DNA from 2 places in the Komagataeibacter europaeus genome. Region 2 is predicted to be linked to the other one. Evidence: predicted binding sites of a transcription regulator. Region 2 holds the regulator's gene; the other holds the start of a gene.
The links. Region 2 encodes HrcA, which represses chaperone genes, less so after heat shock. Its sites were predicted from a motif close to GTTNGCACTCNCNNNNNGNGAGTGCNAAC; they were not measured.
Positions count from the first base shown of each region.

Region 1: a site for HrcA is predicted at 3,503-3,531, ahead of groES (co-chaperone GroES). Genes of this name have one in related genera too.

Region 1 is NZ_CP021467.1:3,219,456-3,230,779, forward strand. It holds gene hemF (oxygen-dependent coproporphyrinogen oxidase) at 1-527, opposite strand, end outside; gene S101446_RS14805 (cytochrome c1) at 703-1,524, shown strand; gene S101446_RS14810 (S-methyl-5'-thioadenosine phosphorylase) at 1,514-2,419, shown strand; gene S101446_RS14815 (dienelactone hydrolase family protein) at 2,472-3,134, opposite strand; gene groES (co-chaperone GroES) at 3,613-3,903, shown strand; gene groL (chaperonin GroEL) at 3,966-5,615, shown strand; gene S101446_RS14830 (cold-shock protein) at 5,909-6,112, shown strand; gene S101446_RS14835 (ATP-dependent DNA helicase) at 6,154-9,093, opposite strand; gene S101446_RS14840 (lysine--tRNA ligase) at 9,226-10,833, shown strand; gene S101446_RS14845 (lysylphosphatidylglycerol synthase domain-containing protein) at 10,844-11,324, shown strand, end outside.
Region 2 is NZ_CP021467.1:2,604,491-2,615,814, forward strand. It holds gene pnp (polyribonucleotide nucleotidyltransferase) at 1-661, shown strand, start outside; gene S101446_RS12050 (NAD(P)H-dependent flavin oxidoreductase) at 754-2,172, shown strand; gene rdgB (RdgB/HAM1 family non-canonical purine NTP pyrophosphatase) at 2,329-2,946, opposite strand; gene rph (ribonuclease PH) at 2,943-3,671, opposite strand; gene hrcA (heat-inducible transcriptional repressor HrcA) at 3,819-4,898, shown strand; gene S101446_RS12070 (aldo/keto reductase) at 5,019-5,906, shown strand; gene S101446_RS12075 (penicillin-binding protein 1A) at 6,017-8,581, shown strand; one part of gene prfB (peptide chain release factor 2) at 8,647-8,715, shown strand; one part of gene prfB (peptide chain release factor 2) at 8,717-9,778, shown strand; gene S101446_RS12085 (hypothetical protein) at 9,894-10,349, shown strand; gene S101446_RS12090 (MotA/TolQ/ExbB proton channel family protein) at 10,437-11,207, shown strand; gene S101446_RS12095 (tetratricopeptide repeat protein) at 11,241-11,324, shown strand, end outside.

The DNA of each region.
Region 1 (11,324 bases), 610 kb from region 2:
CGGAAACCGTCATGGAAACGGGCGGCGTCGCTGATGGCCTCGGCGCTTTCGGGGAACATGGGCGTAATGTCGCCGCCGCCGCCAAACCATCCCTGCGTCGTGACGATCATGCGGGTGTTGAAATGGGCGGCGGGTACCAGCGGGCTGCACATATGGGCGACAAGGCTTATGCCCGTGGCGAAGAAACGCGGATCTTCCGACGCGCCGGGAATCGAGTCGCGAAAGCCGGGACTGAATTCCCCGCTGACGGTGGAAACGTTGACCCCCACCTTTTCAAACACGCGTCCGCGCATGAGGCTGATCACCCCGCCGCCGCCGGGCGTGCCGTCATCATTCGTGCGGTTCCATGGCGTGCGTTCGAAACGGCCGGGCGCATCCTTGCCCGGCAGGGTCGGGCTGCCCTGTGCCACGGCGTCGTCCTCGATCTTTTCGAAGGCGTCACATATCCGGTCGCGCAGGTTTTCAAACCAGGCCCGGGCCGTGTCCTTCAGTCCATCGTGGGCAACTGGGGTGCGGGATGTTGTCATGGTTGTATCGTTCTGCCCGTTCTGGTCATTCGCAATGGGTATTACGGGTGCCCGTTTGTTCCGCTTATTGCAAGACGGGCGATTGCAAGACCCGTTACGCAACCGCTAGGAAGGGGGCACGCTTTTGGCGGGAACGCGAAAAGGAACACGTAATTGCGGCGGGAACGTAGCGGACATGCATGAACGGGGTCATCAGCAGGGCAATGCGCCATCTGCGCGTAATTTGTTGCGACGTGGCATGCTGCTGGCCTGTCTTGTCATCCCGACATCCATGGTCGGTGGCGGGGCAATGGCGCAGGCGCATGACTATCGTGAACCGCCCCGGCAGGACTGGAGCTTCACCGGGCCGCTGGGCCATTTCGACATGGCGTCGGTCCAGCGCGGCTATACCGTTTACGCACAGGTCTGTTCCGCCTGTCATGGCATGAAATCGGTTACCTATGGCGACCTTGCGGGACTGGGCCTGAAGGAGGCGGACATCAACGCCATAGCCGGCGCGCACCGCGTCCCGGCGGGGGTGGACGCCAGTGGCCATCCGGCCACGCGCCCGGCCAACATGGATGACCACCTGCTGTCGCCCTATCCCGACACGCACACGGCCGCCGCCGCCAACCATGGCGTGGTCCCCCCGGACCAGTCGCGGCTGGCGGTGGTGCATCCCGGCGGCGTGGACCGGATCTATGCCTTCCTGACCGGGTACGGACAGACACCGCCACCGGGCACGGTCGTGCCGCCGGGACTGTTCTACAACCCCTATGCCGCGAACGGGCAGATCGCCATGCCGCCGCCGCTGTATGATGGCGCGATCACCTATCCCGACGGGACGCCCGCAACCGTGGCGCAGCAGGCGCGCGACGTCACCACCTTCCTGGCATGGGCCGCCAGCCCGCATCTGGTGGAACGCCACCGTGCGGGTGTCGGGGCGGCCGTGTTCCTGCTGATCCTGCTTATTCTTTCCATCTGCCTGAAACGGAGAACGTGGTCCAATGTCCACTAAGCCTGCCACCGAAGAACAGATCGAGCCGGTCATCGGCCTGATTGGCGGTTCCGGCCTGTATGATATCGAAGGCCTTGAAGACAAGGAATGGCGCACGGTCGAAACCCCGTGGGGCAAGCCGTCCGACCAGCTTCTGTTCGGCAGGCTTGATGGCGTGCGCTGCGTGTTCCTGCCGCGTCATGGTCGGGGCCATCCGCTGCCGCCCTCGCGCCTGAACTACCGCGCCAATATCGACGCGCTGAAACGTTCGGGCGTGACCGATATCGTGTCGCTTTCGGCTGTCGGTTCGCTGAAGGAAGAACTGCCGCCGGGCCACTTCGTGGTGATCGACCAGTTCATCGACCGCTCGTTCGCGCGTGAAAAGAGCTTTTTCGACACGGGCTGCGTGGCCCATGTCGGCATGGCCGACCCGCTGTGCCCGCGTATTGGCGACGTGCTGGAAGGCCAGTGCCGGGAACTGGGGCTGGATGTGACCCGTGGTGGCACATATCTGGTCATGGAAGGCCCGCAGTTTTCCACCCGCGCCGAAAGCAACCTGTACCGTTCATGGGACTGTTCCGTGGTGGGCATGACCAACATGCCCGAAGCCAAGCTCGCCCGTGAAGCCGAGATCTGTTACGCCACCGTCGCCATGGTCACGGATTACGACTGCTGGCATGACGATCATGACAGCGTGACGGTAGATGCCGTGGTCAAGGTCATGCAGGAAAACGCCAGCCGTGCCCGCGCCCTTGTCCGTTCGGTCATCCCGAAGCTGGGTGCGAAGCGTGGCCCCTGTTACGCCGGTTGTGACCGCGCGCTGGAACACGCCATCATCACCGCACCGGACAAGCGCGACCCGGCCCTGCTGAAAAAGCTGGAAGCCATTGCGGGCCGCGTGCTGAACCGGGTTTGACCTGAAAAAGCGCCCATGCCGGAAGGCACGGGCGTTTTTTTATGCGGGCATATTACAGCCAGTGTTCAAAAAAGCTTAGCGTGCGCTGCATCGCCAGGGTTGCGGCGGCCTCGTTATAGGAAGGGCGGTCGGTGCAGCCAAAGCCGTGATCGGCGCCTTCATACGTGAAAATCTCGATATCCTCATGCGCGGCACGGATCGCGTCCACCTCATCGGCGGGGATATGCGCGTCTTCGGCGCCAAAATGCAGTTGCACGGGGCAGTTGGGCACCTGGTTACGGGTCTGGGCGATGCCGCCGCCGTACCATGCCACCGCCGCCGCGAACGCTTTGGTATGGCACGCCGCTTCCCACGCCAGCTTGCCGCCCCAGCAGAACCCGACAATCCCCTTCTTTTCCGTCGGAAGCATCTCCGCCGCGGCGACAAGGTCCTTCAGCGTGTCGGCCTGTGCAATCTCGCTGCGCAGTTTCAGGCCTTCGTGCATGCCGGCGTTGTCATAGGGCAGGATGGCGTCGCGCTTCACGCGGTCAAACAGGGCGGGGGCGATCGCCTGATACCCCTGTGCCGCAAAGGAATCGCATACGGCGCGGATATAGGGCGTGACCCCGAATATTTCCTGCACCACCACAACACAGCGCGCGGCATCCGGCCGACCAGCCCGGTAGGCGGAAAACGTATGTCCGTCCGCCGCTGTAACGGTGATGACTGCGCCCATGGCCTTTACTCCATTCGTTCCTTCGTTGCCCGCCACACAATGATGCCGTGTCCTGCCGCGTCAATATGAAACCCGCGTGATGAGACGGTTTATAAGAATTTTTTCCCTGTCGCGCCGGTCTGTAACGGGGCGGCAGCCAGCGTTCCGGCAGTCTCCTGACCGACGGTCGGGAATCGGTACGCGCATTCATCATGCGCTGGGGTGACGGCTGGGCTTCCGCTTTTGACTGGGCTGCACTTCTTCATGCAAAACATTGATATTAAACAATAAAGTTTCGATATCCCGCTTTCTTGTCTGCGGGGTGCGAATTATGCGCGCCCAGCCCCGTTCCGCTTCTTGACACCTGTCGGGGGGCTTCCTATCTGGTTCTTAGCACTCTCATGAGGGGAGTGCTAACGCGATGCGGCCTGGCGCGCGCGCCAACCGGTGGCGTTGCTTGATTCAAGGGCGTTACCTTTTAAGAGATTTGGAGCGATCCATGACGAAATTTCGTCCCCTGCATGACCGTGTGGTCGTCCGTCGCCTCAAGAGCGAGGAAAAAACAGCAGGTGGTATCATCATCCCTGAGACCGCCAAGGAAAAGCCGATGGAAGGCGAGGTGATCTCGGTGGGCGCAGGTGCCCGTAACGAGCAGGGGCAGATCGTCCCCCTCGACGTGAAGGCGGGTGACCGCGTCCTGTTCGGCAAGTGGTCGGGCACGGAAGTGACGATCGACGGTGAAGAACTGCTGATCATGAAGGAAAGCGACATCATGGGCGTGGTCGCCTGACCCACCCGGTGCTTTCCTGACCGAGTAACCTTTTAGAACTTTCCATATCGGAGAAGAAGAAAATGGCAGCCAAGGACGTAAAGTTCGGCGGTGAAGCCCGCCAGCGCATGCTGCGTGGCGTGGACATTCTTGCAGACGCGGTAAAGGTGACGCTGGGCCCGAAGGGTCGCAACGTTGTCCTGGACAAGAGCTTCGGCGCACCGCGCATCACGAAGGACGGTGTCTCCGTCGCCAAGGAAATCGAACTGGCCGACAAGTTCGAGAACATGGGCGCGCAGATGGTCCGTGAGGTCGCATCCAAGACCAACGACATCGCAGGCGACGGCACCACCACGGCGACCGTGCTGGCGCAGGCCATCGTGCGTGAAGGTGCCAAGGCTGTTGCCGCCGGCATGAACCCGATGGACCTCAAGCGCGGCATCGACAAGGCGGTTGGCGTTGTCGTTGAAGAGCTGAAGAAGAACGCGAAGAAGATCACGACCCCGGCCGAGACGGCGCAGGTCGGCACGATTTCCGCCAATGGCGAGCATGAAATCGGCGAGATGATCTCCAAGGCGATGCAGAAGGTCGGCTCCGAGGGCGTCATCACGGTGGAAGAGGCCAAGGGCCTGCACACCGAGCTGGACGTGGTCGAGGGCATGCAGTTCGATCGTGGCTACATCTCCCCGTATTTCGTGACGAATGCGGAAAAGATGACCGTCGATCTGGACAGCCCCTACATCCTGATCCACGAAAAGAAGCTGTCCTCGCTGCAGCCGATCCTGCCGCTGCTTGAAGCGGTCGTGCAGTCCGGCCGTCCGCTGCTGATCATCGCGGAAGACGTTGATGGCGAAGCGCTGGCGACCCTGGTGGTCAACAAGCTGCGTGGTGGCCTGAAGATCGCCGCCGTCAAGGCGCCGGGCTTCGGTGACCGTCGCAAGGCCATGCTGGAAGACATCGCGATCCTGACCGGTGGCCAGGTCATCAGCGAAGACCTCGGCATCAAGCTGGAAAGCGTGACGCTGGACATGCTGGGCACCGCGAAGAAGGTGCACATCGACAAGGAAAACACCACCATTGTCGAAGGCGCCGGCAACACGGACGGCATCAAGGGCCGCTGTGCGCAGATCCGCGCGCAGATCGAGGAAACGACCTCCGACTACGACCGTGAAAAGCTGCAGGAACGCCTGGCGAAGCTGGCAGGCGGCGTTGCCGTGATCCGCGTCGGTGGCTCCACCGAGATCGAGGTGAAGGAACGCAAGGACCGCGTTGACGACGCCCTGCACGCGACCCGTGCGGCGGTTGAGGAAGGCATCGTCCCCGGTGGCGGCACGGCACTGGCCCGCGCATCGACCAAGCTGGGTGGCCTGCACTTCCATAACGACGACCAGCGCGTCGGTGCGGACATCATCCGCAAGGCCCTGCAGGCTCCGCTGCGCCAGATCGCCCACAACGCGGGTGAAGATGGTGCGGTCATCGCTGGCAAGGTTCTGGAAAACGACACCTACACCTTTGGTTTCGATGCCCAGATCGGCGACTACAAGGACCTGGTGGAAGCCGGCATCATCGATCCGATGAAGGTTGTCCGCACGGCGCTGCAGGATGCGGCATCGGTTGCCGGCCTGCTGATCACCACCGAAGCGATGGTGGCCGAGCGTCCGGAAAAGAAGGCCCCCGCAATGCCGGAAGGTGGCATGGGTGGTATGGGCGGCATGGGCGGCATGGATTTCTGATCCGGCCGGGCATGTCACGGTCCCCGCGCAGGTGGGGACCGGCGCCACGAAAAAAGGGGGAAGGGCCGGTGGCCTTTCCCCCTTTTTTTGTACACATGGCTGGGATGTGCGCGGCGGGCATGTCAGGATGATTTGACACGGGCGGTCATTTCATGCTGCCCCTAGGGAGCACGAACGACGTGAAAGTGGCAGGGTGTTTTCCGGATGCCCCGTTTTTTTCATGGCCGTAAAGGCACGCGCCCGGATTGCCGGTATTAGGACCGGCAAGGATGGCGCTGGAGAAGAGACTGGCTATGGCTACCGGAAAAGTAAAATGGTTCAACGCAACCAAGGGTTTTGGCTTCATCATGCCTGATGATGGCGGCAAGGACGTGTTTGTGCACATCACCGCGGTGCAGGCCGCCGGCCTGCGTGGCCTGAACGAGGATCAGGCGGTCAGCTACGACATCGCCATGGAACGTGGCAAGGCCGCCGCGACCAACCTCAAGGCGCTCTGACGTCCTGCCCCGTAGCGGGGCGGCCCATGGGGGAGCGGTGATCAGGAAAGCTGGTCCACGGATGTATCCTGCGCCTGCAGGAAGGCCGTGATCTCCCGCGCTGCGGCGCTCAGGCCAAGGCGGCGGACCGCCACCCCTTCGGGGAAGGCGGACAGAAGGCGTGACGGGGTGCGCCTGTCCAGCAGGACAAATACACCCCTGTCCTGTCGGCTGCGGATCAGGCGCCCGAACGCCTGGCGCAGGCGCAGGCGGGCGATCCTGTCGTCATAGCGCCCCGGCGCGCCACCAGACAGGTGAATGCGCCGTTCACGGTGCAGGATATCGGGACGCGGCCATGGCACGCGCTCGAACGCCACCAGGCGCAGGGCATTGCCCGGCACGTCCACCCCATCACGCATCGCATCGGTTCCCAGCAGGCAGGCGTTGCGCTCACTGCGCAGGATGTCCACCAGCGTTGCATTGTCCATCGGGTCCACATGCTGGGCAAACAGCGGCAGGCCCGCGGCCTCCAGCGGGGTTACGATGCGGCGATAGACTTCGCGCAGGCGCGATATGGCGGTAAACAGCCCCAGCGCGCCGCCGTTCGATGCCATGAACAGCGTGCGGTAGGCCCCCGCCAGCGCTGCCGGGTCATCATGCGCCACGTCGGTGATGATGAAGGCGCGACTCTGTTTCGCGTAATCGAACGGGCTGGGAAATGACGACCGGATCGCGGGGGATGGCAGGTGGATTGCGCCCGACCGGGCTTCGGCTGCGTCCCATGCGCGCTCGGCGCTATCGTTTTCCGTGTCCTCCCCCGTTTCGTCACGCAATGTGGCCGATGTGACCAGCACGCCATGGGCCGGGGCCGCCAGCACGCTGGCAAACGGAATGGTCGGGTCCAGCCAGTGGCGGTACAGGCCCACATCCCGCTCGCCGGGGTTCTGGCCCTCGCGCCGGTCCATGCGGATATAGTCGATATATTGCGGGGTCTCGCCTTCTGGCGGCGGCGCGCCCGCCTGCATGGTGCCCAGCATGGCGCACCAGCCATCCACGCGTGACAGCGCCCGCCTGCGGATGGAGCGGATGGCGGCGGCAATCCGTTCGCGCATGGGGGTGTCCAGCCAGTCGGCTTCGGTTTCCAGCGCTTCATCCAGCCGCGCGATCAGGGTGCGCAGCGGTTCGGCCAGCCGCCGCAGCGCACGCTCCAGCCCCTGTGCCGCTGCATGCAGGGATTCGGGCATGGGGTGCAGGTCGCATTCGCTGTCGCTGCGGCGACCGCCCCCCTCGGGGCTGCCATGGGTGCGGGCCAGCACCTGCTGGCGCAATTCGTGCAACAGGACTTCGGACGGGTTGGACAGGACGGGCTCACCCGCTTCCACCGGGGTATCGGCAGGGGGCGCCGTCCTGTTGCCGGGGTCGAGCGCGGCAAGGCGGGCGGACCATCCCGGCGCGGGCAGGGCGCGGGCGGCCATCAGCGCCGTATCCAGCGGTGTCTCGATACGGGGAATATGCACCAGCAGGTCTTCCAGCCTGCGCCGCAGGCCGCGCGCGCGCGACCGTGCGCCCTCGGCCCCCAGCAGCCACCGCCGCAGTTCGGCCGCCTCCAGCCCCGACAGTTCCAGGGCGAAGGCGCTGTCGGCGGCATCGGCGATATGATGTCCCTCATCCATGATGTAGCGGGTGGGTGTGTTGTCCTCGTTATTGGTGTCCGCGCCATCCATGGCGTGCCATGCCGCCTGTGACATGACCAGCGCATGGTTGGCGATCACCAGGTCCGCCGTGCGGGCGCGACGGATGGAGTGTTCGACCATGCACTGCTGGTAATGCGGGCACGCGCCGTGAATGCATTCGCCGCGCCGGTCGGCGATGCTGGTCAGCAGGCCGCGCCCGAACAGGTCCGCAAACCACCCCGGCAGGTCACCGCCAAACAGGTCGCCATCACGCGTATGCGCCGCCCATAGCGCCACAAGCGCCAGCCCGATGAAGGACGCATTTCCCGCCTGCCCACGCGACAGCGCGATATTCACGCTTTCTTCCATGTTCAGCAGGCACAGGTAGTTCTCCCGTCCCTTGCGCACCACCACATGGCTGCGCCGGATGTCCGGGTCGGGATAGACGCGGGCCAGTTCCGATTCGATCTGGCGCTGCAGGTGGCGGGTATAGGTGCTGACCCATACGGCCCCGCCATTGCGCTGCGCCCAGATGCTGGCGGGGGCGACGTAGCCAAGGGTCTTGCCTGTTCCCGTTCCCGCTTCCGCCAGAACCATGTGCGGGTCGCCCTGCGTCGTGCGCGGGGCGAAGGCGCGTGCGGCAACGTGGCTGAAGGCTTCCTGTGCCGGGCGATGCTCCGCCCCTTCTCCAAGGATGGCGCGCAGGTTGGCGCGTGCTTCCTCCCCCGTGACCGGATGCGCGGCGGGTGCGGGGCGGGGGGCGGTTTCTTCCCATTTGGGCAGGCGCGTCCACACCTTCAGCGCCTCGTTGGGCTGGATCATGCCTGCGGGCAACCCGCCGGTGGGGGACAGCCCCAGTGCGGCGCAGACCGATGGCCCCCATGCCCATCCGGCGCGGCGCATGCCCCAGGCCAGCGTGGCCTTTATGCTCCCTTCGGGTGTGTTGCGGCTGGCTGCGATCCGGCGCAGCAGTTCAAACACCAGATCGGGCAGCAGGTCGGCTTCCGGCGCGTCCAGCCTGGCTTCGGCAATGCCAAGTGCCGTTCCCAGCCCGCGTGCGGTGGGCGGCGCGCTGTGGGCGGGCAGGGCGAAGGCGAACAGTTCCAGCAGGTCCAGCCACGGGCTGGGGCGTGGCGGCGGCGGCAGGTCCAGCCTGCGCGCGGTCGCGGGCGCATGGATGACCATGGGGGCCGGCCACTGGGGCAGTTCACGCCGTATGTCGTCGGCCGACATGGACAGGATTTCCCCGTCCGGGGTCAGGACCGACCATGCGCCGTGCCGGGGAATGAGCGCCGGCGCACTGTCCGGCAGGGGCGGGGTGTCTGGCATGTCGGTAAATGATATAGGGTACGGGCGGACGAATGTCGCCCGTCGTGTGTCATGTCATTATTATTGCTGTACCCCCGGGTGTGGAATAGGATAGATTGACCCGCGCCCCTCCTGTCCATAGCTTGCCGGTCCATGTCAGAACAGCATCGTCCCCTTATCTCGCCCCTTCCCAAATCCTGGCCGTTTGAGGAGGCCGCCAAACTGTCCACGCATGTTGGCGCGCGTGATGTCACGACTGAACGGCCCGTCCTGCTGGAAACCGGCTATGGCCCGTCGGGGCTGCCCCATATCGGCACGTTTGGCGAGGTCGCGCGCACATCATGGGTGCGTCAGGCGTTCACGAAGCTGACCGGCCTGCCCACGCGGCTGCTGGCGTTTTCCGATGACATGGACGCCCTGCGCAAGGTGCCGGACAACGTTCCCAATCAGGACATGCTGCGCCAGTATATCGGCAAGCCGCTTTCGCGCGTGCCCGATCCCTTTGGCACGCATGAATCCTTTGCCGCCCACAACAATGCCCGCCTGCGCTCCTTCCTCGACGGGTTCGGGTTTGAATACGAATTCGCATCCTCCACGCAGTATTACGAAGGCGGTCGCTTTGATGCGGCCCTGAAGCGCGTGCTGGAGGTGCATGACAAGATTGTGGCCGTGATCGCCCCGACACTGGGGGAGGAACGCCGCGCGACCTATTCCCCCGTGCTGCCCATCCACCCGCGCACCGGTCAGGTCATGCAGGTGAAGATGGACGCCATCGACCCCGTGGCGGGCACGGTGCGCTGGACCGATGAGGACGGCGAGACGTTCGAGACCCCGGTCACCGGCGGCCATGCCAAGATGCAGTGGAAGGCCGACTGGGCCATGCGCTGGTATGCGTTGGGTGTCGATTACGAAATGTCGGGCAAGGATCTGATCGACAGCGTGCGCCTGTCGGGCAAGATCTGCCGTATCCTTGGTGGCCAGCCGCCTGCGGGCCTGACGTATGAACTGTTCCTTGACCAGAACGGCCAGAAGATTTCCAAGTCCAGGGGCAATGGCATCTCGGTCGAGGAATGGCTGCGCTACGCCCCGGCGGAAAGTCTCGGGCAGTACATGTTCAATGCGCCGCAGCGCGCCAAGCGCCTGTTCTTTGACGTGATCCCCAAGGCGACGGACGAATATCTGGCCCATGTGGCCAAGGCGAAAACGCTGGCGGCGGAAGATCCCGCCCTGCTGACCAACCCGGCATGGTTTATCCACAAGGGGGAAATCCCGGCGGATGCTGGCAGCCCGGTCACGTTTGGCATGCTGCTCAACCTCGCCTCCGTCGCCAATGCCGAGACGCCGGACGTGCTGTGGAAGTTCATCCAGCGTTATGATGCGAAGGCCACCCCCGAAAGCTGCCCCATGCTGGCGCGGCTGGTGGATCATGCCATCGTCTATTACGCCGATTTTGTCCGCCCGACGAAGCACTACCGTGCCCCCGACGCGCATGAACGTACGGCGCTGGCTGCTCTGGCCGAAGCCCTGCGCGGGCTGGAGGGGGAGGATGTCTCCCCCGATACCTGCCAGAACCTTGTGTTCGAGATCGGCAAGACCCATGGTTTCGAGCCGCTGCGGGCGTGGTTCGGCTGCCTGTATGAAGTGCTGCTGGGGCAGAAGGAAGGCCCGCGTTTCGGGATTTTCGTGGCGCTGTACGGGATCGCGGAAACCGTGGCCCTGATCGAGGCGGCGCTGACCCGTGGCGAAGGGGTCGTGGCCTAAGGGCCAGCCCATGTCCGACCGTTCGTTGCACGATCCCCCCCCACAGCAGGTCGGGGATGACAATGCGGCCGGGGGAAGCGTGCCGTCACCGCCAAAACACTCGTTGCTGCGGCACCTGCCGCATGTGTTGGGCCTGCTGCTGCTGGTCGGCGCCGTGGTCGTGGTGCAGCGCGAGGTGCGCCACCTGCACTGGCGCGACATCAGCCATGCGCTGGCCGCCATCCCGGTGGGCACATTATGGGCCGGGGCGGGTTTTACGCTGCTGTCCTATCTTGTCCTGTCCTTCTACGACTGGCTTGCGGTGCGGCAGGTGGGCTGCCCGCTTGGGTTCAGGCGCACGGCGTTCGCCGCGTTCTGTTCCTACGTGCTGTCGCACAACCTTGGTTTTTCCGCCATTTCCGGTGCGGCGGTCCGTTTCAGGCTGTACGGCAACTGGGGGCTGAAGCCGTTCCAGATCGCGCAGATCATTGCCTTCTGTTCGGCCACCTACC
Region 2 (11,324 bases):
GGCGGGCACCGAGCAGGGCGTGACCGCGCTGCAGATGGACATCAAGATCACCTCGATCACGCCGGAAATCATGAAGATCGCGCTGGGTCAGGCCCGTCAGGGTCGCCTGCACATCCTTGGTGAAATGGCCAAGGCGCTGACCGAAGGCCGTTCGGACGTGTCCTCCTCCGCGCCGAAGATCACCACGATCTCCGTGCCGAAGGAAAAGATCCGCGACGTGATCGGCCAGGGCGGTAAAGTTATTCGTGAGATTGTTGAATATTCGGGCGCGAAGATCGACATCAACGATGACGGCACGATCATGATCGCCGCGTCGTCCGACGATCAGGCCGAAAAGGCCATCGAACGGATCCGTGGCATCGTGGCGGAACCCGAAGTGGGCCACATCTATAACGGCAAGGTCGTCAAGACCGCTGATTTCGGTGCGTTCGTCAACTTCCTTGGCCCCCGTGACGGGCTGGTTCACATTTCCGAACTGGCTCAGGGCCGTGTCTCCAAGACGACCGATGTCGTCAAGCAGGGAGACGAGGTGAAGGTGAAGGTGCTGGGCTTTGACGATCGCGGCAAGGTCAAGCTGTCCATGCGCGTGGTCGATCAGGATACCGGTGCCGATATTACCGAGACAGTGGGCGCGAAGCCCGGCCGTGCGCCCGCGCGCTAAGACGCGGCTCCGGCCTGTATGACACCCGGCGGCGGGACTTGCCCGGTATGGGCGCCCCGCCGCGCGGGCAGACACATGACGATGGAATGGTGATGAAGCCGATCAATGCGATCCGTATGGGCGGGACGGATATTCTGCCCCTGGTCGAAGGGGGGAAAGGCGTCTCGATCTCAACCGGCATATCCGCCGGGCACTGGGCGGCAGCCGGGGGGGCTGGCACGGTCTCGATCGTGAATGCCGATTCCTATGACAGAGATGGCAACGTCGTCCCGCAGATCTATCATGGTAAAACACGGCGCGAGCGGCACGAGGAACTGATCGATTACGCCATTCGCGGCGGGATCGCACAGGCCCGCATCGCGCATGAAATCGCAGGTGGCAGGGGACGTATCCATGCCAATATCCTGTGGGAAATGGGTGGTGCGGAACGCGTCATAAACGGGGTGCTGGAGGGTGCACCGGGCATGATCCAGGGCCTGACCTGTGGCGCGGGCATGCCGTATCGCCTGTCGGAAATCGCGGCGCGTTTCGGCATTCATTATTATCCCATCGTATCGTCCGCCCGTGCGTTCAACGCCCTGTGGCGGCGTTCGTACCACAAGACGGGCGAACTGCTGGGTGCGGTGGTGTATGAAGACCCGTGGCGTGCGGGTGGCCATAACGGCCTGTCCAACACCGAAAACCCGCTGGCGCCGGAAGACCCGTTCCCCCGCGTGCTGGCGCTGCGCAAGCAGATGCGCGCCTTTGGCCTGGATGATACCCCCATCATCATGGCCGGTGGCGTATGGTGGCTGGAGGAATGGCAGGACTGGATCGACAACCCCGAACTCGGGCCAATCGTGTTCCAGTTTGGCACCCGGCCGCTGCTGACGCGCGAAAGCCCGATCCCCGACGCATGGAAGCAGCGCCTGCTGACGCTGAAGAAGGGGGATGTGTTCCTCAACCGTTTCTCGCCCACCGGCTTTTATTCATCCGCGGTGAACAACTCGTTCCTGCGCGAATTGCGGGGGCGGTCGGAACGCCAGATTCCGTTCTCCCCTGAAGCACTGGGCGAACACACGGCGGCGCTGGCCATTGGCGCGCGTGGGCGGCAGGTTTATGTCACCCCGGCCGATGCGCAGCGCGCGCGGCTGTGGATCGAGGAAGGCCATACCGAGGCCATGCGCACGCCGGACAATACGCTGGTGTTCGTGGCCCCGGAACGGGCCCGGGAAATCCTGGCCGATCAGGGGGCCTGCATGGGCTGCCTGTCGGAATGCCGCTTTTCCAACTGGTCGCAGAAGCCGCCTGCCTATTCCAACGGGCACAAGGCGGACCCGCGTTCCTACTGCATCCAGAAAACGCTGCAGGCGGCGGCCCATGCCCATGGGCCGGACCAGGCGGAGGTGATTGACCACAACCTCATGTTCGGCGGCACGAATGCATGGCGTTTCGCGACCGACCCATTCTATGCCAACGGCTTTGTGCCCACCGTGGCGCAACTGCTGGAGCGGATCATGACCGGGCGTTAGGCTGGTGGTCCATACCATATGAAACAGGCCGGTTTCCTTACGGGGACCGGCCTGTTTCATTATGAAAATAACGGAAGTTCTCGGGTGCCGCCTTTTTCAAAAAAAGGCGGCGTTCCCTGAAGCTTGTTGGAAAAAGCTTCACCAAAAAATGCTATTTTATGCGGTTGCGGGAAGGCAGGTATCGCGGAACAGCGCGAAGGCCAGCGCACGGTGGCTTATGGTGTTCTTTTCCACATCGGTCATGTCGGCAAAGCTGCGGGTGCCGTTGCCGGGGGCGAAGATGGGGTCATAGCCGTGGCCGTTTTCGCCATGCGGTGGCCAGATGACATGACCGTCAATCCGCCCCTCAAAGGTTTCGGTCCGCCCATCGGGCCATGCAAGGCACAGGACGGAAATGAACCACGCGCTGCGGTCCGGGTTATCGCCGATCCGGTCATGGATGCGGCGCATGGCGTCGGGATAATCCTTTTGCGGGCCAGCCCATCGGGCGGAAAAAATGCCCGGTGCGCCATCCAGCGCCGCGACACAGAAACCCGAATCATCCGCCAGCGCGGGCAGGTTGGCGGCTTTGGCTGCCGCAACGGCCTTGATGGCGGCATTGCCGGTAAAGCTGTCGGCGGTTTCCTCCGGCTCGGGCAGTGACAGTTCGCCAGCCGAGACGACACGGATGCCGTATCCCGCAAGCAGCGCGGCAAATTCCGCGATCTTGCCCCGGTTATGGGTGGCCAGAACCAGTGTGTCGCCACGATTCAGGCGGGTGGGGGGTGTGTTCATGCCTTCAATGCCTCTTCCACGATGGCGGTCTGGATACGGAACAGTTCAGCCGTGCCGGTGCGGGCAAGCCGCATGAGGGTGTTGAACTGGGCTTCGGTAAAAGGATCCTTTTCCGCCGTGCCCTGAATTTCCACAATGCCGCCATCGGCGGTCAGGACAAAATTGGCGTCGGCGCTGGCCGTGCTGTCTTCCCTGTAGTCCAGGTCCAGAACCGGGCCGTCATCCGTAAGCCCGCAGGATATGGCGGCGACCTGTCCCTTGATCGGCAGGGCGGGCAGGGTGCCGTCGCGCACCAGTTTTTCCAGCGCCAGGCGCAGTGCGACCCATGCCCCGGTAATCGCGGCGCAGCGCGTGCCACCATCGGCGTTCAGCACGTCGCAATCCACCGTGACCGAGATTTCGCCCAGCGCCTTCAGGTCCACCACCGCGCGCAGGGCACGGGCGATCAGGCGCTGGATTTCCTGTGTGCGGCCGGTCTGCTTTCCACGCGCGGCCTCGCGCTGGCCCCGGCTGTGGGTGGCGCGCGGCAGCATGCCGTATTCCGCCGTGACCCAGCCCTGTCCCTTGCCGCGCAGGAAGGAGGGCACGCGGGTTTCGACCGTGGCGGCGCACAGGACTTCGGTCCCGCCCATGCGGATCAGGGCGGACCCTTCGGCATGGTGGGCGAAGCCGGGCTGGATGAAGACGGGACGCAGGGCGTCAATGGCGCGGCCGGATGGGCGCATGGGCGTAAAACTCCGCAAGGTGATGGGGCGGCATAGCCTGCAATCCGTCCCGATTTCCAGTCCCGCGTGGGCAGGACGGGACAGGATCTGCTATGATGGGGACGCGGATGGTCCGCATGGTGAATGGATACGTGCAACACGGGGGGCATGGCGATGGAAAACCGACCACAGGTATCGCAGCCAGCCCTGCTGTCCGGGCTTGATGCGCGTTCTGCCGCGATCCTGCGCGAGATCGTGGAGCAGTATGTCGAAACGGGCGAACCGATGGGCTCGCGCACCCTGTCGCAGCGCCTGCCGCTGTCGCTTTCCCCTGCCACGATTCGCAATGTGATGGCGGACCTGACCGATGCGGGGCTGCTGTTTTCCCCGCATGCATCGGCAGGACGGCTGCCCACGGAAAAGGGCGTACGGCTGTTTGTCGATGGCCTGCTGCAGTTCGGCAACCTGAGCGAGGAGGAGCGTGAAAGCATCGCGGGCATGCTGGACGTGAAGGGTCGTTCGCTGGAGGATACGCTGGCGCAGGCATCGTCCATGCTGTCGGGCCTGTCATCGGCTGCGGGACTGGTCATGGCCCCCAAGAGCGATGGCGCCACCATCAAGCATATCGAATTCGTGGCCCTTGGCCCGGGGCGTGCGCTGGTCATTCTGGTCAGTGCGGACGGACAGGTGGAAAACCGCGTGATCGAGACGCCGCCCGGCCTGCCGCCTTCCGCACTGGTGGAGGCGGGCAATTACCTCAACGCCCACCTGTCGGGCCAGACGCTGGACCGCCTGCGGGAGACGGTCAGCACCGACATGACGGCCAACCGCAACGAACTGGACCACCTGACGGCGGAAGTGGTGGAAAGCGGCCTTGCGACATGGAGCGACGCCGATGAACGCGGCGGCACCCTGTTCATACGCGGGCAGGGCCGCCTGCTGGCCGATGTGACGGAAATCGAACGCCTGACCACGATCCAGATGCTGTTTGAACGGCTGGAGACACAGGAAACCATGCTGCGCCTGCTTGACCTTGCGCGCGAATCCGAAGGGGTGCGGATCTTCATCGGTGCGGAAAGCGGGCTGTTCGGCATGGCGGGGATGTCGGTGGTGGTCGCCCCCGCGCGCACCGATTCCAACCGCATCGTGGGGGCGATTGGCGTAATCGGTCCCACCCGCATCAACTATGCCCGCATCATTCCCGTGGTGGATTACACGGCGCGGGTGATCGGGCGGATGCTGGGCTGAGGCGACGGGATTGCAATGCAACCCACGCCGCCCGCGGTCCTTAATGTGTGGCACAGACCCGCCACACGCGTCCCGCGCCCACGCCAGGCGCAGGGTCGCCCAACGCGCAAGGAGAATGGCATGTTCACGCCCGATGCAAGGCAGTCCGGATCGTTCATGATTGGTGGTGACCTGGAGGTCACGCGGCTTGGCTTTGGCGCCATGCGCATTACGGGAAAGGGCATATGGGGTGAACCCGCCGACCGTGCCGCGGCACTGGCCACCCTGCGCCGCCTGCCGGAACTGGGCATCAACTTCGTCGATACGGCGGATGCGTACGGTCCGTTTGTCAGCGAGGACCTGATCCGCGAGGCGCTGCATCCCTACACGGATACCATCATCGCCACCAAGGGCGGCCATACGCGCCACGGCCCCGATATCTGGAAGCCGGTGGGCAATCCCGACTACCTGCAGCAGTGCGTACTGATGAGCATGCGCAGGCTGGGGGTCGAACGCATCGACCTGTGGCAACTGCACCGCGTGGGGCCTGACTGCACGCCCGAACGGCAGTTCGAGGCCATTGCCGCCATGCGCGCGCAGGGGCTGATCCGCCATGTCGGCCTGTCCGAAGTGACGGTGGAGATGATCGAGCGCGCGCGGCTGTATTTCCCGGTCGCTACGGTCCAGAACCGCTTCAACCTCGTCAACCGCTATTCCGAAGACGTGCTGGATTACTGCACGAAGGAAAATATCGGCTTCATCCCGTGGGCGCCGCTGGCGGCGGGCAGCCTGACGAAGGGCGATACCCTGCTGACCCGCCTGGCCAGCGAGAAGGGCGTGCAGCCTGGACAGATCGCGCTGGCGTGGCTGCTGCGCCGTGCGCCGGTCATGCTGCCCATTCCCGGCACCAGCAGCCCCGACCATCTGGCCGATAATGCGGCCGCTGCCGCCATTGAACTGAGCCATGAGGAATTCCAGCAGCTTGATAACGACGGGCGCGCGGAATGGGCCAGCCGTAACGGCGCGTAAGGGGACGGCACGCCCCATGTGCGGCGGATCGGGGGCGACGGCGGCGGCGGACAATGCTAGACAGGGGCCTCGACACAGAACCGCCCCTTTCTTTCCCTATTGGATACCGGATGACGCTTGCTGACGGATCAGGCCGCGATGGCCGGATTGATGGACCCTCACGCCCCGGCGCTGGCGGCCCGCGCCGCCCACGTTACCGCATGGTGCGCTGGCTTGCGGGCAGCACGCTTGCCGTCCTGCTGCTGGGCGGCGGTGGAGCGGCCCTTCTGGCATGGGGGGAATATGAACGCCTGAGCGAGGGCCTGCCCACGGTTGACGGCCTGCGTACCTACCAGCCCCCGGTCATGAGCCGCCTGTATTCGGGCGATGATCAGGTCATGGCGGAACTGGCGGCGGAACGGCGCATATTCGTGCCCTACAGCGCCATACCCGAACGCGTGCGCGATGCCTTCCTTGCGGCGGAGGACCAGAAATTCTTCACCCATGGCGGTGTCGATCCCATGGCCATCCTGCGCGCGGGCCTGACCGACATGATGATGCACGGGACGAAGCACCGTCCCATCGGGGCCTCGACCATCACGCAGCAGGTCGCGCGCATCATGCTGCTGGGGTCGAATGCGGTCTCCATTGACCGCAAGATCAAGGAAGCGCTGCTGGCCATGCGGCTGGAGCAGACGCTGAGTAAGGAACAGATCCTCGAGATCTACCTGAACGAAATCTATCTTGGCGAAGGGGCCTACGGCATCGGGGCCGCGGCCCAGACCTATTTCAACAAGCCGCTGGACCAGCTGGACAATGCCGAGGCCGCCTTTCTTGGCGCGTTGCCCAAGTCGCCCACCAACTACAACCCCCACCGCTTCGTGCAGGCGGCGACCAACCGGCGTAACTGGGTGCTGGACCGCATGGCGGACCTGAAGGTCATCACGCCCGAGGAAGCGCGCGCGGCCCAGCAGGAGCCGCTGGTGCCCGCCAACTTCACCCGCCCCGGTCCGGTCCCCGGTTCCGAATGGTTTGCCGAGGAAGTGCGGCGTGAACTGATCGAACGCTACGGCATCGGCACCACGATGGAAGGCGGGCTGTCGGTCCATACCTCGCTCGATTCCCACCTGCAGCAGGTGGCCACCACCGCGCTGCGTGACGGGCTGCTGCGCTATGACCGCGCGCATGGTGGCTGGCGCGGCGCCTTTGCGCATATCGATGCAGCGGATGCAGGCGGGGACTGGGCCAATGCGCTGGCCCGTGTCACGGCACCCGCCGCCATGCTGGAACAGTGGCGGGTCGCGGTCGTGCTGTCCCCCGCCACCGGGCGCGTGGGCTGGCTGGAAGGGCGCGATCCCGTCATTCCCCATACCGGTGACCTGCTGGCGCGTGACCGGGCATGGATGCGCACCGGCAAGGGATTGCAGGAAGGTGACGTGATCCTGATCGAACCACAGGCTGATGGCGGCGGCGTTGCCGTGCGGCAGGTGCCGCGTGTGGAAGGCGCGCTGGCCACGGTGGACGTGCATACCGGGCGCGTCATGGCCATGGTGGGGGGCTGGTCGTTCAAGGAATCGCAGTTCAACCGCGCGACGCAGGCGGCGCGTCAGCCGGGGTCTTCGTTCAAGCCCTTCGTCTACCTGGCGGCGATGGAGCAGGGGATTTCCCCTTCGCAGAAATTCGATGACTCTCCCGTCAGCTACGGCGAATGGCATCCCAACAATTATGAAAAGGATTTCTGGGGGCCGACCACGCTGCATGACGCATTGCGGGAATCGCGCAACCTCGTCACCATCCGCCTTGCGGCACAGATCGGCATGAAGCCGGTGGCCGACCTGGCGCAGAAGCTTGGCCTGGTCCATTCCATGCCGCTGGTGCTGCCTGCGGCGCTGGGGGCGGTGGAAACCACCGTCATGCGTGAGGCGGGCGCCTATGCCACCATCGCCAATGGCGGCAGGCTGGTCACACCCACCCTGGTTGATGATATCAAGGATCGCAACGGCAACATTGTCTGGCGCCCCGATGGCGTGACGTGGAAGGCCGGCAGCATGGCCGCCGATGGCCCGCAGATGGAAGATACCCGCCCGCAGGTGGTATCGGCCACGTCCGCCAGCCAGATCGTGGCGATGATGCAGGACGTGGTGCGCCGGGGTACCGGCGTGCGCGCGGGCGCTGGCATTGACCGGCCCATCGCGGGAAAGACCGGCACCAGCCAGGATTTCAATGATGCATGGTTCGCGGGCTTTTCCCCCGATCTGGTGACGGTGGTATGGATCGGGTTCGATACCCCGCAGTCGCTGGGCAAGAACGAAACCGGCGGCGCGATCGCGGGTCCGATCTGGAACCAGGTCATGAAGACGGCGCTGGCCAGCCGCCCACGCCTTGATTTCCGCGTGCCCGAAGGGGTACAGCTGGCCCGTTACGATACCGGGATGGGCATGGCGATCGATGCGTTCAAGCCCGGGCAGGTGCCGGGCGTCAGTGTTGACCTTGGCGCGGGGTCGGGCATGGCGCTGACGGCGGCGGATACCGGTGCTGAAAACATGCCCGATTCCGAAACCGACATGGCCACCATGCCCGGCAGCCCGGCTGCGGCGGGTGATGGCAGCACATCCGCGGGCCATCCCGGTGCGCCGTCCCGCCCCGCCGCATCCCAGCCTTCCGGGGGTGACATTGGCATGGGTGGCCTGTATTGACGCCCGTTATGCCGGGCGGCCGCGCGCATGCCCGCATTGTTTACCGTTGAGCGAGGAGCAAGCCCATGTCTGCCGAGACAGAGGCCCTGAACGACCAGATCAAGCAGTCGGTGGCACTGCTGAGGAGGCATCTTTGACTGGGATGTCGCAATCGACCGCCTTGCGGAGCTGAACAACCGGGCCGAAGACCCCGAGTTGTGGAATGATTCCGAAGCCGCCCAGAAGCTCATGCGCGAGCGCACGCTGCTGGCCAACCAGATCGAGGGCGTGCAGCGGCTTGAAGCCGATGTGAACGATACGATCGAACTGGTGGAACTGGCGGAAATGGAAGGCGATTCGGCTGTCGTGGCCGAAGCGCTGTCCAGCCTGCGCGCGCTTGCGGAAGAAGCCAAGCGGCGTGAGACCGAAAGCCTGCTTTCGGGTGAGGCGGACAGCAATGACTGCTACCTTGAAGTCAACGCCGGCGCGGGCGGGACGGAGGCGCAGGACTGGGCCGAAATGCTGTTGCGCATGTACACCCGCTGGGCCGAACAGCATGGTTACAAGGTGACCATGATGGAAAGTTCGGAAGGGGAGCAGGCCGGCATCAAGTCCGCCACCATCCAGGTCAGCGGCCCCAATGCCTATGGCTGGCTCAAGACCGAGGCGGGGGTGCATCGCCTTGTCCGGATCTCGCCATTTGATGCGGCGGCGCGGCGGCAGACATCGTTTGCATCCGTGTGGGTCTACCCGGTGGTCGATGATTCGATCGAGATCGAGATCAACGAAGCCGACCTGCGTGTGGATACGTTCCGTGCATCGGGCGCGGGCGGCCAGCACGTCAACAAGACGGAATCGGCCATCCGCATCACCCACATCCCCACCGGGATCGTGGTGGCATGCCAGACCGACCGGTCCCAGCACCGCAACCGCGCCACGGCCATGACCATGCTGAAGGCGCGCATGTACGAGCAGGAACTGCAGAAGCGCGAGGCCGCCGCCGCCCAGACCGAGGCGAACAAGACCGATATCGGCTGGGGACACCAGATCCGTTCCTACGTGCTGGCCCCGTACCAGCTGGTGAAGGACCTGCGTACCAACGTGGAAAAAACCAATCCGGACGCCATCCTGGATGGTGACATTGATGACTTCATGGCGGCCGCCCTTGCCGCCCGCGTGGGGGCGACCCGGTCGGAAGCCAGCGCGCAGGCGCAGTAACCGCGACAGTCCGCCCATCCGCGTACCCCACGGCTTCCGGTCGTGGGGTTTTTTCATGGCCGGGCGGGAACCATTGTTCCGCAACAGGAAATTTGTTCCGTACCTGTTGCATATCGTGCTTGACACATACGCCCCGACCACGCCCAATCAGGGTCTGGCAATTAATGGCGCGCAGCCCCGGTCCAAGGGCGCTGGCTGGTGGCGTCTGGACGGGAATGGCATGTGGTCTGACGAAGTCATGGGATTGGATTATGCGGCCAGGCAGCGACGGCGCACGCCGTACGTGCGCGTGGTGGGCGTGATCATTGCGGTCCATGTCGTTGTCCTGTCGATGCTGGCCTACGGGCTGCGGCCCAAGGCCAAGCCCATGTTTCCTGAACCCTATCGCCCCCTGCCACCGGTGACGCTGCGGATCATTCCCGAACCGATGCCGCCCGTCCCGCCCGCGCCGCCGCCCGTACGCCCGGTCATGGTCCAGCCGCTGGTTCCCGTCATTCCCGCCCCCGTAATCGGGCGTGACCGACGGGTCCACATGCCGGAAATTGTTCCGAAATCGATACAGGTGGATTGATTTTCATCTCCCGGACTGGTCAGATAACAGTCATGAAATGTGTTGCAGGCCAGACCCATGGCCCTTTCGTCAGAGGATTTCAGGTAAATGACCCGACAGCATCGTAATCAAGTCATCGCGGCCGCGCTGCTGACTGCATTGCCCGCCCTTGCCTACGCCACCCCCGCGGCGGCTGCCGATTCCAACCCGTATGGCCTGGGCGCGCTGTGGTCGAATGGTGACTTCATTGCGCGTACCGTGCTGATCATCATGGTCGTGATGTCTGTCGGGACATGGTACATCATGATCACCAAGTTCCTCGAGCAGGCGCGTATCCTGAAGGATGCCAAGGAAGTGAAGGCGAAATTCTGGCCTGCCCATGACATCAAGGAAGGTGCGGCGCTGCTCGATACCGCATCGCCCTTCCGCTACATCGCCGATACCGGCATCAAGGCCGCCGAACACCACGAAGGCACGATGCAGGAAACCATCGACCTGCATTCCTGGACCACCATGTCCATCCAGCGTTCGGTGGATTTCATCCAGAACCGCCTGCAGGGTGGCCTGGCCTTCCTTGGCACCGTGGGTTCGACCTCGCCGTTCGTGGGTCTGTTCGGCACGGTCTGGGGTATCTATCACGCGCTGACGGCCATCGGCATCGCGGGGCAGGCCTCGATCGACAAGGTTGCGGGGCCGGTTGGTGAATCGCTGATCATGACCGCCATCGGCCTGGGTACCGCCGTGCCTGCGGTGCTGGGCTACAACATGCTGGTCCGCCGCAACAAGGGCGCGCTGGATGAGGTGCGCAACTTCGCCGCCGACGTGCAGTCGATCCTGATGGGCGGCTATCGCCATGAAACGCACGACGCCGCTGAATAAGCCCGACACCCGCGCATGATCTGATTTCACGTCGTGACACGGCAGGCGCATATCATGCGGCCTGCCGTGTCGCCATCGGTCAGGGGCGGATTGAATGATGGGCCGCGCGGGTCCATC